Regions from separate parts of the Nonomuraea sp. NPDC048881 genome, predicted to be linked through region 2. Evidence: riboswitches for the same ligand, from Rfam matches in the RefSeq annotation. Region 2 holds a riboswitch; each other region holds the start of a gene.
What was found. Region 2 has a riboswitch for cyclic di-AMP ahead of AB0C33_RS17355 (C40 family peptidase). Riboswitches for the same ligand answer to the same signal wherever they lie in the genome.
Positions count from the first base shown of each region.

Region 1 (4,269 bases), 190 kb from region 2:
GCTGGGCCTCAAGGACGGCATCGAGGACATCCTGATCACGCTGACCGCCCAGTACCACATCATCCGCCCGCTGACCGGTCGCAGCGGCAAGGGCCTGTTCCTCTACCTCGCCCTCGACCGCAACCGGGCCAACCTGGCCCTGGCCCGGCACATGCTCAAGGTCATCGAGGAGAAGCTGGAGCTCTGACCGGCCCGCGCAGCGAGGCTCCGCGGCGGGTCATGCGGCGGGTCACGCGGCGGGCTCGGGCCGGGCGGGCGTCGCGGAGCCGGTGTGGGCGGTGATCTCGGCGACGATCGCGGGCCAGAGGGCGCGGGGCAGGTCGTGGCCCATGCCGGGGTAGGTGACCAGGCGGGCACCCGGGATGGCGGCGGCCGTGGCCCGCCCGCCGGCGAGCGGCACGAGCTGGTCGTCCTCGCCGTGGATGACCAGCGCGGGCACCTTCAGCCCGCCCAGCGCGGACGTGCGGTCGCCGGAGGCCATGATGGCGGCGAGCTGGCGGGCCGTGCCGGCCGGGTCGTGGCAGCGGTCGAAGGCGAGCCCGGCCAGCCTGGTGACGCGTTCGCGGTCCAGCTCCCAGCCGGGGGACCCGAGCACGGCCCAGGTCGTCAGCGCGCCGGCGACGACCCCCTCGCGGTCGGTCGCGGGCTTGGCGAAGAGCACCGCGGCGGCCGCCTCGGTCGGCGGGGCCGCCTGCGGGCCGGGCGTGGACATGATCGAGGTCAGGCTCAGCACGCGAGCGGGGTGCCGGATGGCCAGCGCCTGGGCGATCATCCCGCCCATCGAGGCGCCGACGACGTGCGCCGCGGGCAGGCCCAGGACGTCCATGAGCCCGGCGCTGTCGTCGGCCAGGTCGTCCAGCACGTACGGCGAGGGCGCGCCCCATGCGGGCACGCCCTCGTCGTGGAGATGGGTGGACAGGCCCGCGTCGCGGTTGTCGAACCTGACGACGTGGTGGCCCTGCTCGGCCAGGAGTTCGCAGAACTCGTCGTCCCAGTGGATGAGCTGGGCGCCGAGTCCCATGATGAGCAGCAGGGGCCTGCCCGCGGGTGAGCCGAAGCTCTCGTAGGCGATCTCGATGCCGTTGGCGGCTGCGCGCTGGATCACAGCGACCAGAATGTCATTCTAGTCGCGAGGCGTAAAGAGCGGTCTGTCCGGAGATCAGTCGTTGAGGAGCTTGCGCAGGCGCTCGCCGCCGAGCACCACGCCGCCGCCGGCCAGCACGAGCACGCCGGCCATGACGGTGCCGCCCATCGCGACGGTCTTCCCGACCTGGCCGCCGGCGGAACCGGCCGCGTCCTCGGCGGGCTTGTCGGCCAGCACCTTGGGAGGCTCGGCCGGGTTGTCGTCGAACCTGCCCCACGCGCCGGTGGAGAAGGCCACGGGGTAGTTCTTCTTGCCCTTGCCGTCGCCCCACTTGGTGATGACGTAGTCGATCTTGATGTGGCCCTGGCCGCCGTTGCCGTCCACGCCGAGCGTGTCGGGGTTGAAGGTGCCGCCGGTCAGCTCGGCGAAGGTCTTGGCGTCGAGGTCGAGCATGACGCCACGGCTGGAGGGCTCGCCGGGGCCGCGGTCGCCCACGAAGAACGGCATCTTCTTGCCGTTGTAGGTCACGTAGCCCTCGGTCATGAGGGGCCAGCTCGGGCTGGCGGCCAGGCCCTTCTGCATGGGCTTGCCGCTGGCGGGGAGGCCGGTGTCGCCGGCCCGGCCGGAGGAGTCGTCCCAGAAGTAGGAGGCCTTCGTGGAACCCTTGAGCAGGATCTTCTGGTCGTCGCCGGTGTCGGCGTGGGCGCCGGTGGCGGAGATCGTCAGCGCGCCCATGGCGGACACGGACAGCAGGGCGAGAGAGCGCAGGCCAAATCGAGACATGAAGCAGTGAAGTCCTTCGCGAGGGGACAGGGGGAACGCGCGTGACTACGGTGCGTAACCGGGCAGAGCGCCGAAAGGGTGGTTACGCGGCGCGTGGGGGAAGTCAGGGAAGAGACCGCTCAGCAGGCGGTCGTCACTACACTGTCCGGGGGTACGACGAGGTGGTACATGCGTGAAGTCCTCTCCATCTCGCCTACCGGGTTAGCTGACGGGTTCGGGCGTGGAGATGCCCTACCGGCACATGGCCGGATTCACCCCAATGAGATGGGTCCCCGGTTCCCGACAAGTCGGGATTCGGCGCCAGCTGTCGTCCCTCTCCTGGTAGGGACTACGCCACCAGCTGGTAATTGGTTAAGACGGTACCCAGAGATTCGGACAAATACAAACGAATCGTCATGAACCGGGTAAAGATCTACCTATCGAGGTAAAGAGAAAGGGGGCACGGCATGCCGTACCCCCTGCTAAATCGGACCTTTCAGCCGCCGCTCTTGCGCCTGAAGGATCTTTTACTCGCTGCCGGACCGTGCGCCCCGTGGATCTTCGACGGGTCCACGCCCCTGCCACCCGCGGCCGAGTCGGCCTGCTGCCCGCGCTTGCGTTCCAACGCCTCGCGGAACTTGCGCTTCATCTCGTCCTCGGGAGTCTCGCTGACTTCCGGCTCCGGTGTTTCCGCCATGAGGACCTCCTGGTTCTGGGGACATCCACAGCTTCGCACGACGTCGCTTACGACGCGAAACCGGCCTCCACTCTGCTTTCCGCCGCGGGCGCCTGCTCCAGCCGCCTGCCAGGCATCATGACCAGCGCGACCAGGGCGATCACCGCGCCCGCCACGCCCAGCGACGGGATGACCACGGCCGCCGCCGAGGCGTGCGCGGCCGCGAGCCCGTGGACCGGCGCGTCCGTGGTGATGACCGACGTGTACGCGGTGCCGGCCAGCGCCAGCGCCACCGAGCCGCCGATCTGCCGGAAGAAGGTGAGGTTGGCCGAGGCCGTGCCGATGTACCGCGGCGCGACGGCCTGCTGCACGGCCACGGTCAGCCCCGACAACATCGGCCCCATGCCGAGCCCGAGCAGCGCCATCCACCCGGCCAGCAGCAGGCCGTCGGTGCGCACGGTGAGGTTCAGGCAGAGCAGGCTGCCGGCCACCAGCAGGAACGGCGCCCCGACCAGCCACGGCTTGTACGTGCGCGTCCTGGACATCAGCGTGCCCATGAGCGCGCTGCCCGCCACCATCGCCAGCGTCATCGGGTAGATCCTCAGCCCGGACTCGGTGGCGCTGACGCCCAGCGCCTGCTGGAAGTAGCGCGGCAGGAACACCACGCCGGCGTACATGCAGAAGGCGGTGAAGAACGAGGTCGCGTTGACCAGCGTGTACGTACGGTCCCGGAACAGGTGCATCGGCATGACCGGGTTCGCCGCCCGCAGCTCGACCAGCACGAACGCGGCCAGCAGGACCAGCGCCAGCAGGATCGGCCCGGCCACGGGCGGGGAGGTCCAGGAGTTGCCGTCCAGGCCCTTCTCGGTCAGGCCGAGCAGCAGGGCGCTGATGGCCACGCTGAACACCGCGATGCCCGCGTAGTCCGGCCGGCCCCCGCCGCCGGTGCCCGGACGGAACGGCAGCCGCAGCACCACGATCGCGATCAGCACGATCCCGAGCGGCACGTTCACGTAGAAGGCCCACCGCCAGCTCGCGTGGTCGGTGAACAACCCGCCCAGGAAGGGCCCGGCCAGGTACGTCAACGCCATCACGCCGCCGAGCGCGCCCTGCACGCGGGCGCCGTTGCGTCCGGGCGGGAACATCTCCATCACCAGGGCCAGCGACAGCGGCAGCAACGCGCCCGCGCCCAGCCCCTGCACGGCGCGGAAGGCGATGAGCTGGGTCATGTCCTGGGCGAGCCCGCACAACGCCGATCCGACGACGAACACCGACATCCCGACGAGCAGCAGCGGCTTCCTGCCGTGCTGGTCGGACAGCCTGCCGTACAGCGGCACGGTGACGGTGGAGGTGAGCAGATAGGCCGTGACCACCCAGGTGTAGAGCCGGGTGCCGCCCAGCTCGCCGGTGATGCGGGGCAGCGCGGTGCCGACGATCGTCTGGTCGAGCATCGCCAGGAACATCCCGCCGAGCACCGCCAGCAACACCAGCCCGTTGCCCTTGGTCTTCATGTCATTAGTCACAGGTGAAGATTGATATGTAAGAGCTGACATGTCAAGCCTTCGCTATGCTGGCGGGCATGTCCCTGCGGATCGCGCTCCTCGGCCTGCTCGCCACCAAAGGCCCGGCCAGCGGCTACGACCTGGCCAAGAAGTTCGAGCACTCGCTCAACCACGTCTGGCAGGCGGGGCACACGCAGATCTATCCGGAACTGGTCAAGATGGCCGCCGACGGCCTGGTGACGGTC
Region 1 covers NZ_JBEZGC010000004.1:275,855-280,123, forward strand. Annotated here, with positions in the region: gene AB0C33_RS16370 (hypothetical protein) at 1-187, shown strand, start outside; gene AB0C33_RS16375 (alpha/beta hydrolase) at 230-1,105, opposite strand; partial or broken gene AB0C33_RS16380 (hypothetical protein) at 1,391-1,819, opposite strand; cyclic di-AMP (ydaO/yuaA leader) riboswitch at 2,043-2,177, opposite strand; gene AB0C33_RS16385 (DUF5302 domain-containing protein) at 2,343-2,543, opposite strand; gene AB0C33_RS16390 (MDR family MFS transporter) at 2,591-4,045, opposite strand; gene AB0C33_RS16395 (PadR family transcriptional regulator) at 4,102-4,269, shown strand, end outside.
Region 1: another riboswitch for cyclic di-AMP. It lies ahead of AB0C33_RS16380 (hypothetical protein); the one in region 2 lies ahead of AB0C33_RS17355 (C40 family peptidase).

Region 2 (4,269 bases):
TGATGACCAAGCTCGGCGTGCGCAACCGCGTCGAGATCGCCATGTGGGCCTACGAGACCGACCGCGTACGCACCTGACCTCTGAGGGTTCTGCGGACGACCCACTCGGCCACCGCCAGGTTGATCACCCAGCCCGCGCCGACGAGCAGCGCCCGGCCGAGCTCGCCGGGCGCCCCGAAGGCGGCCAGCCCGAACGCCAGGGTGAACGCCTGCGTGCCCGCGCCGAGCCCGATCGCGTACCCGCGGGTCATCCAGGCGCGATGCCGGGCCACGTCGCGCCGCCGGATCGCGGCCAGGCCGAGCAGGAGGCAGGCGGCCATGGCCGTCCCGAACAGCAGCCGGAAGGCGGCCAGCAACATCCCGTCGCCGGCGGGAAGGTCGGAGAAGAGCGTCAGCCACACCCCCGACAGCGCCGCGACCAGCCCGCACGCCACCAGCACCCGCCCCGCCGCGCGGTGCCACCCCGGCCGCCCGGCCCGGAACCGGGCCTGGAACTGGAACGTGCCGAGGACGCAGAACACCAGGGAAGCCGGGATGTGCAGCAACACCGGCACGGGCATGGCGAAGAAGCGCGCGTTGTCCGCCGTCACGGGGGCGCCGGCGGCCAGTTCGGTCACCCGGATTGCGCCGGCGACCAGCGGGACGACGCTGAGCGCGAGCAGCCCGGCGGGTGCGATCCATCTCATGCCTGAGAGCGTGCCGCCCGCGCCCGTGCCCGGTCATCGCGCGGACGGCCGGTCCTGGTTCGCACCATCGGCGGGCGGGCCGTCGTACTTTCGGCCATCGAGCCGTCGCCTTTCGACCGTTGAGCGTCCGCGCAGGTCACGCCCACACTGGCGGCACATCAGCGGCACGAGGGAGAAAACGATGAAGGCGTACGTCCTGCGCTCGTTCGGCTCGCCCGACCAGCTCGTCCTGACCGACGTCGAGCGGCCCGTGCCGCGCGACGACGAGGTGCTGGTCCGGGTGCGGGCCACGTCCGTGCAGCCCTACGACTGGCACTTCATGCGGGGGGAGCCGTACCTGGCCCGGGTCATGGGCGGCGGGGTCGGGCTGCGCCGGCCGCGCATCGCCGTCCTCGGGGCCGACGTGGCGGGGGAGGTCGAGGCGGCCGGCAAGGACGTCACGCTGTTCCGTCCCGGCGACGAGGTGTACGCGATGTCGCTCGGGGGCGGCTTCGGCGAGTACGTCTGCCTGCGGCAGGGCGAGGTGGCGCCCAGACCGGCGGGCCTGTCGTTCGAGCAGGCGGCGGCGGTGCCGATGGCGGCCAACACCGCGCTGATCGCGCTGCGCGACGAGGGACGCCTCCAGCCGGGCCAGAAGGTGCTGGTCAACGGCGCGTCCGGCGGCGTGGGCACGTTCGCCGTGCAGCTGGCCAAGGCGCTGGGGGCGCACGTCACGGGCGTGTGCAGCGGGCGCAACGCGGACCTGGTCCGCTCGCTCGGCGCGGACGACGTCATCGACCACACCAAGGAGGACTTCGCGGCGTCGGGCCGGCGCTTCGACCTGCTGCTCGACGTGGCGGGCGGCCGCCGGCTGGCGGACTGCCGCCGCGTGCTGACCAGGAAGGGCACGTACGTGCTGGTCGGCGGGCCGGCCGGCCGCTGGGTGCAGCCGGCCGGCCACATGTTCGCCGCGCTCGCGTCGGGGCCCTTCGTCCCGCAGCGGATCGTCAGGGCGGACGTCGTCCGCTGCGGGAGCAACAGGGCGAACCTGCTGACGCTGACCGGGCTGATCGAGCGGGGCGCGGTCACCCCGGTCATCGACCGGACCTTCCCCTTCGGCGAGCTCCCGGCGGCCGTCCGCTACCAGGAGGAGGGGCACGCCCCGGGGAAGGTCGTCGTCACAGGGTCGCGGTGAGCATGGCGGGGGCGGGGGCCTTCTGGAGCTGCTTGTAGTCGGCCCAGCGCTTGACGCCCTTGGGGTCGGGGCGTACCGCGCCGACGAAGGCCTGCCTGCGCCACTGCGACAGGCGTTCCTCCTTCACCACGTCGCCGGTGTGGGGGGAGTGGACCATGTAGCCGGGCTTGGAGATCATGCCGACGTGGCCGAGGCCGCTGAAGAACACCAGGTCGCCTGGCTTGAGGTCCTTCCAGGCGATCTTCCTGGAGAAGGCGCCGTACTGCTCCGCGGCGGTTCTGGGGAGCTCGATGCCGGCGTCCTCGTAGGCTCGGAGCATGAGGCCCGAGCAGTCGTAGCCCCGCTCGCTGGCGCCGCCCCACACGTACGGGGTGCCGCGCTTGTCCATGGCGTATTCGAGGGCGACCTTCCAGGCCGGCTTCGGCACGTGCCGTTCCTGGACCTGTTTCACCTGGGGGCCGGTGAGGGTGATGGAGGGGGTGGGGGCGGCCGGAGCGGCGGGAGCCGCGGGGGCGGCAGGCACGAGACCTGCGGCGCCCGCTGCCACCGCCACAAGGATGGCGATGCTAGACAGGGGACTGTCCTTCCACGTGGCCGACCGGGTTAGCTGACGGGCTCGGGCCTGGAAGTAGCCCTACGGCGGCTCCTCGGGGGGGAGGCGCAGCCGATTCGCCCCGGGGGGAAAGGTGGGTCCCCGGCTCCACGCAGCGGCTGCGTGGATTAGGCTCGTCGGACTCTAACGAAACGGTCAAAAGGTCGCAATCCCCCCAAAACGGATTGTCCGGTTGTTGAGATGATGTGTTCGTCAGCCGAGACGAGCCGGTAAGGTACCGCCCATGGAGTCGCGTAACATCCGCCTGGCCGTCATCCCCGGGGATGGCATCGGCGCCGAGGTCGTAGCCGAAGGGCTCAAGGTCCTGGAGGCCGTGGGCACGAAGATCGAGCCCACCCACTACGACCTGGGCGCAGCCCGCTACCACCGCACCGGCGAGACCCTGCCCGACGCGGTGCTCGAAGAGCTGCGCGGCTACGACGCGATCCTGCTCGGCGCCGTGGGCGACCCCAGCGTGCCGCCCGGCATCCTGGAGCGCGACCTGCTGCTCAAGCTCCGGTTCGAGTTCGACCACTACGTCAACCTGCGGCCGGTCAAGCTGTTCCCCGGCGTCGAGACCGCGCTGGCCGGCGCCACCGCTGAGCACATCGACATGGTCGTCGTCCGCGAGGGCACCGAGGGTCTCTACGCGGGCACCGGCGGCGTCATGCGCCGCGGCACGCCGCACGAGATCGCCACCCAGGAGTCGCTGAACACCGCCCACGGCGTCGAGCGCGTCGTGCGGTACGCCTTCCAGAAGGCTCAGTCGCGGCCCCGCAAGAAGCTCACGCTCGTCCACAAGACGAACGTGCTCACCTTCGCCGGCGACCTCTGGCAGCGCACGGTCAACCGCGTGGCCGCGGAGTTCCCCGACGTCACCACCGACTACAGCCACATCGACGCGGCCTCGATGTTCTTCGTCACCCAGCCCGAGCGCTTCGACGTGATCGTCACCGACAACCTGTTCGGCGACATCATCACCGACCTCGGCGCCGCGATCGCCGGCGGCATCGGCCTGGCGGCCAGCGGCAACATCAACCCCGAGCGCACCTCGCCGAGCATGTTCGAGCCGGTGCACGGCAGCGCGCCCGACATCGCCGGTCAGGGCAAGGCCGACCCGACCGCCACCATCCTGTCCGTGGGCATGCTCCTCGACCACCTCGGCCTGCACGCCGAGGCCGCCAAGGTCGAGCAGGCCGTGGCCGCCGACATCGCCGAGCGGGTGACCGGCCGCGCCGGCCGCACGACCAGCGAGATCGGCGACGACATCGCCGCGCGAGTAGCCGGCTAGGACCGCCTAGCCCCGCACGCGCCTGGCGGTCCGAACACGGACTGCCAGGCGCTTTTTCGCGTTCGCCGGATCTAACCACCCCAACTGCCTCTTGCTATCCCAAATCGCGAGACACTAGGAAGTACGAATACTGCTCGCGGGCAGTAGCTAACAGAATCAGCTTTCGAAGTCGCAGATTCGTAGAGAGAAGGACCTCCGTCATGACCATCGCTCAGAAGCTCAGCTTCGACGTGCAGCATTCCGACCACGCTCGCACCGCGGCCGAGCGGGAGCAGGTACTGGCGAACCCCGGATTCGGGCAGGTCTTCACCGACCACATGATCTCGATCGACTACACCGACGGCGAGGGCTGGCACGACGCCCGGCTCATGCCGTACGGGCCGCTCTCGCTCAACCCCGCGACCTCGGTCTTCCACTATGCGCAGGAGCTGTTCGAGGGACTGAAGGCGTACCGGCAGATCTCCGGCTCGATCGCGACCTTCCGGCCGTACGCGAACGCCGCCCGCTTCAACCGCTCGGCCGAGCGC
Region 2 covers NZ_JBEZGC010000004.1:469,728-473,996, reverse strand. Annotated here, with positions in the region: gene AB0C33_RS17370 (response regulator transcription factor) at 1-77, shown strand, start outside; gene AB0C33_RS17365 (DUF2306 domain-containing protein) at 50-685, opposite strand; gene AB0C33_RS17360 (NAD(P)-dependent alcohol dehydrogenase) at 867-1,859, shown strand; gene AB0C33_RS17355 (C40 family peptidase) at 1,843-2,406, opposite strand; cyclic di-AMP (ydaO/yuaA leader) riboswitch at 2,437-2,596, opposite strand; gene AB0C33_RS17350 (3-isopropylmalate dehydrogenase) at 2,696-3,742, shown strand; gene AB0C33_RS17345 (branched-chain amino acid aminotransferase) at 3,943-4,269, shown strand, end outside.

Region 3 (4,269 bases), on a different contig from region 2:
ACCGGCTGATGACCGGCCTCGGCGGGCTGGTCGCCCAGACCCGGGTCGAGGTGACGGTGGTCTTCGACGGCGCCGAACTCAACGCGCCGGTGCAGGTGGTGGCGCCGCGCGGGGTGCGGGTGCTGTTCAGCGCGCCGGGGGAGATCGCCGACGACCTGATCCGCCAGCTCGTCCGGGCCGAGCCGCCCGGCCGGGCCATGGCCGTCGTCTCCTCCGACCGCGAGGTCGCCGAGTCCGTACGCCGGATGGGTGCCAGACCGGTTCCGTCCGGTCTGCTGCTGCGCCGGTTGGGCCGCGCATAAGTTACGAATTAGCACTATTGGCGAGACCCCACCCGCCACTTCTGTACTATTTCGCCCCAGGTGTAATCCCTGGGAGGCGACGCTGTGAGGTTTGGCCGGGTGACGGTGGCCGCGGGTCTCGCGATCGGACTGATGACGGTCCCGATGGGTGCGGCGCTCGCTGATCCCAAGCCCACCCTCAAACAGGCCAAGGCCAAGCTGGAGAAGCTGAACGACAAGGCCGACAAGGTCGTCGACCGGTACAACACGGCGACCGAGAACTACAAGAAGGCCAAGGACGCCTACACCAGGCTCAACGACCGCTACAAGCAGAAGCTGCAGACGGTCGCCGACCTCCGCGCCGAGATCATCAGGGTGGCGGTGGACTCCTACAAGCTGGGCGGGGACGTCACCTCCCTGCCCGGCATGGTCGGCGTCGACGACCCCGAGAACCTGCTGGCCGGGCTGGCCATGGCCGGGCAGCTCTCGCGCGAGCGGCTGGAGAAGCTGGCCGCCTTCGACCGCGAGAACAAGGGGCTCAAGGCCGAGCGCGACAACGCCGAGACCGCGCTCGCCGACGCCGACAAGGAGCGGGACGCCGTCCAGCGGGAGCGGGCCGAGGTGCTGAAGCTGGTCGGCCAGCAGAAGAAGCTCCTGGACAAGCTGGGGGCCTACAACCCGGGCAACCCCAACAGCACCGGCATCAAGTACACCGGTCCCGCCTCGGGCAGCGCGGCGGCCGTCCTGAACTTCGCCTTCGCCCAGGTGGGCAAGCCGTACATCTACGGGGGCACGGGCCCGCGCGGCTACGACTGCTCAGGGCTGACGCAGGCAGCCTGGCGCGCCGCCGGCGTCTCGCTGCCGCGTACGACGTGGCAGCAGTGGGCCTGGGGCGCGAGCCGGAAGGTGGACCTCAAGGACCTCCAGCCGGGTGACCTCATCTTCAGCGAGGGGCTCGGGCACGTCAGCATCTACGCGGGCGGCGGCAAGATCGTCCATGCGCCGCAGACGGGCGACGTCGTCAAGGTCGTCCGCCTCGCCGACTACGGTCGTCCGCTCGTCGGAGCCATCCGCCCCTGACTCGGTCCCCGCCCGAAATCTCGGGCGGCTTCGGCGTGCCCGTAATCGCTGAGGCGAACGGGACAAACGGGGCGAAAGCGCCCTGACAATCGGGTGTGCCGGGAAGTGTGAGAAGGGTCACAAAGCGGTAACGGAACCCTGAGGTCCAGCAGGGGTTTCACCCTTTACTTGCATCTTTATCTGATCTTTACAGGCCGAGTCTCCCTTTGCCAAATCTTGACCCCTCGGCGTAGTTTCTGGCGTCGCGGTCAGCAAGCCATGCGCACCGCGGATCGACATCGGAACCCCGATGCGGACCAGATGAAAATCCAGCGGTCGCCGCCGATATCCCCGTTCAGGCACAACCATCGGGCGGCGACCTGCCGAGTCCGTGCAGCCAGGAGCACGGAGCCGGGGACCCAAAGATCCCGTAATCCCCCGGGATCAGGGGTGAATCGGCGCGTCTCGCGCCGTAGGGCGACTTCCAGGCCCGAATCCGTCAGCTAACCCGGTAGGCGTTCGTGGAAGACACAAGGAGAAATCCTGTCTACCTCCCTGCATAACCCCCGTCTGTCCCGTCTTGCCCTGAGGGGCGTCGCACTCACGATGACCGTGACGGCCGGAGGTGCGGTTCTCCATGCCGTGCCGGCCGGGGCGCAGACGGTGAGCGAATCGGCCGCCAGGCTCACCGCGGTGTCCAGCACCGCCAAGGCGGCCACTGCGAAGTCGGCCAAGTCGGCGAGGACCGTCAGGTCTGCCAAGTCGGCCAAGGCCGCGCGGCAGGCGTCGAAGGCCCGCAGGGCCGTCGCCGTCGCCAAGCATCAGGTCGGCGACCCGTACCGGTACGGGGCCACGGGCCCTGGTGCGTTCGACTGCTCCGGACTCGTCCAGTACGCCTGGAAGAAGGCCGGGGTACGACTCCCGCGCGTGACGAACAGCCAGTTCGCCCGCATCAAGCGCAAGGTCTCCTGGCGCAATCTCAAGCCGGGCGACCTGATGTTCTTCAACGGGCTGGGCCACGTCGGCATGTACGTCGGCCACGGCAAGATGGTCCATTCGCCGCGGACCGGCGAACGGGTGCGCATCGACAAACTGGGCGGATGGCGTAAGTCGTCGTTCGTCGGCGCGGTGCGTCCCGGCGCGTGACAACGGGCCCCGCCCGGACCCTCCCCGGTCCGGGCCGGGGCCTGTCGCATGCCCGGCCCCGAGCAGGGCCCGGTCCGGCGAAGGGCCCGGCTCCGCGACGGGATCGGTCCGGGCGGAGGGCTCGGCTCCGCGACGGGATCGGTCCGGCGGAGGGCCCGGTCCTCGGGAAGGGGCCGGGAGGGGCGTGGGCCTACTAGCATCGGGCCGTGTCCTCGCAGGTGCGTCCGTCCCTTCGCGGTCCGCGGCTGCTCCTCTCGGTCCTGCTGCTGTCGACGGCGGTGCTCGTGGTCGCCGACGCGCCGCCCGCCGCCGTCCTGCCCGCCGGGGCGCGCGGGTTGTGGAGCGACGGCGGTCAGGTGGCCCGCGGCGCGCGGTCCGTGGTCGTGGGGCACCGCGCAGAGCCCGGCGTGCTCGCCGATCTGGCCCGCCGCGCGGACCTCGCCGGACGGCGGGTGTCCGCGGTGCTCGGCCGGCCGGTGCGCGCGCTGGTCGTCGTGCCGGACTCCGACGCCGAGGCGGCCGGGCTGGCGGGCACGGGCCCGCTGGACGGGCTGGCCGCGGTGGCCGACGGCGCCAGGGTGATCGTCGTGCCCGGCTCGTTCGCCCGGCTCACCCCCACGGGACGCGACGTCGTCCTCACCCATGAGCTCACCCACGTCGCCGCGGGCACCGACCGGCTGCCCGTCTGGCTCTACGAGGGGTTCGCCGACTACGTGGCCTACCGCGACGCCGGGCTCCCCGTCGGGACGGCCGCCGCCGAACTCGCCGCCGACGTAAGGGCCGGCCGGCTGCCGAGCGAGTTGCCCGGACCTGCGGCTTTCGCCCCCACGGCCGCCGATCCCGGACGGCTCGCGCGGGCGTACCAGGAGGCCTGGATGGCGTGTCGCTTCCTCGCAGACCGGTTCGGTGACGGGACCCTGGTACGGCTCTACCGTGATGCCCGCGTGGCCGGCGTCGATCAGGCGCTCGCCTCCGTGGGGCTCACCGCCGAGACGCTGGCGGCACGGTGGCGCGAGTACGTACGAGAGCAGCTCGCGTGAAGGGGAGGCAGATGAGCGAGCGGAACGACCCGCCCCGGGAAGGGGACGAGCCCGCCGGAGCGGTCGCCAGAGGGGCCGACGAGCCCGGCACGGCGGTCGCGGCGGCGCACGGCGGCGGTGTGGCCATCAGGGACGACGGCGCAGACCGGCCCGGCGACGGTGCGCCGCCGGAGCCGTCCGGCACCAACGAGCCCCCCGAGTCCCCGGGCCACCCCGACGACCCGGACTATCCGGACGCCCGCCCCGACGCGGACGCCGACCCCGACACCGAGGACCCCCGTCACCCCCGACCCCCCACCCCCGACGACCGCCCCCACGCGATCCGCGCCGACGCCCCCGCCACCGACGCCCAGACCAGCGCGCAGGCCGCCGAGGACACGGACACCCCCGGCAAGAGCCCCGAGGCCCCCGACGACCCGGGAACGGGCGGCAAGGGCGGCGGCAAGGGCAAGGGCGGCAAGGGCGGCGGCAAGGGCGGCGGCAAGGGCGGCGGCAAGGGCAAGGGCGGCAAAGGCGGAGGCGAGGGCAGGGGCCGTGGCAAGGGCGCGGGCGATCCCGCCACCCCCCTCGCCGAAGGCGTCGAGGCCCGTCCAGGAACCGGCAAGCTGACGGGAACGGCGGAGCACCTGATCGCCCGCCAACGGCAACGCGTGGAATCCCGCTCCAGGCGCGCCGCCGGCGCCGCCCTGGCCCTGGTCGGCGGCGTGATCCTGGCCGTGGTCGCGTTCACCACCCCCTGGCGG
Region 3 covers NZ_JBEZGC010000009.1:359,739-364,007, reverse strand. Annotated here, with positions in the region: gene AB0C33_RS31305 (NYN domain-containing protein) at 1-302, shown strand, start outside; gene AB0C33_RS31300 (NlpC/P60 family protein) at 435-1,361, shown strand; cyclic di-AMP (ydaO/yuaA leader) riboswitch at 1,712-1,873, shown strand; gene AB0C33_RS31295 (C40 family peptidase) at 2,004-2,486, shown strand; gene AB0C33_RS31290 (hypothetical protein) at 2,693-3,526, shown strand; gene AB0C33_RS31285 (M48 family metalloprotease) at 3,538-4,269, shown strand, end outside.
Region 3: another riboswitch for cyclic di-AMP. It lies ahead of AB0C33_RS31295 (C40 family peptidase); the one in region 2 lies ahead of AB0C33_RS17355 (C40 family peptidase).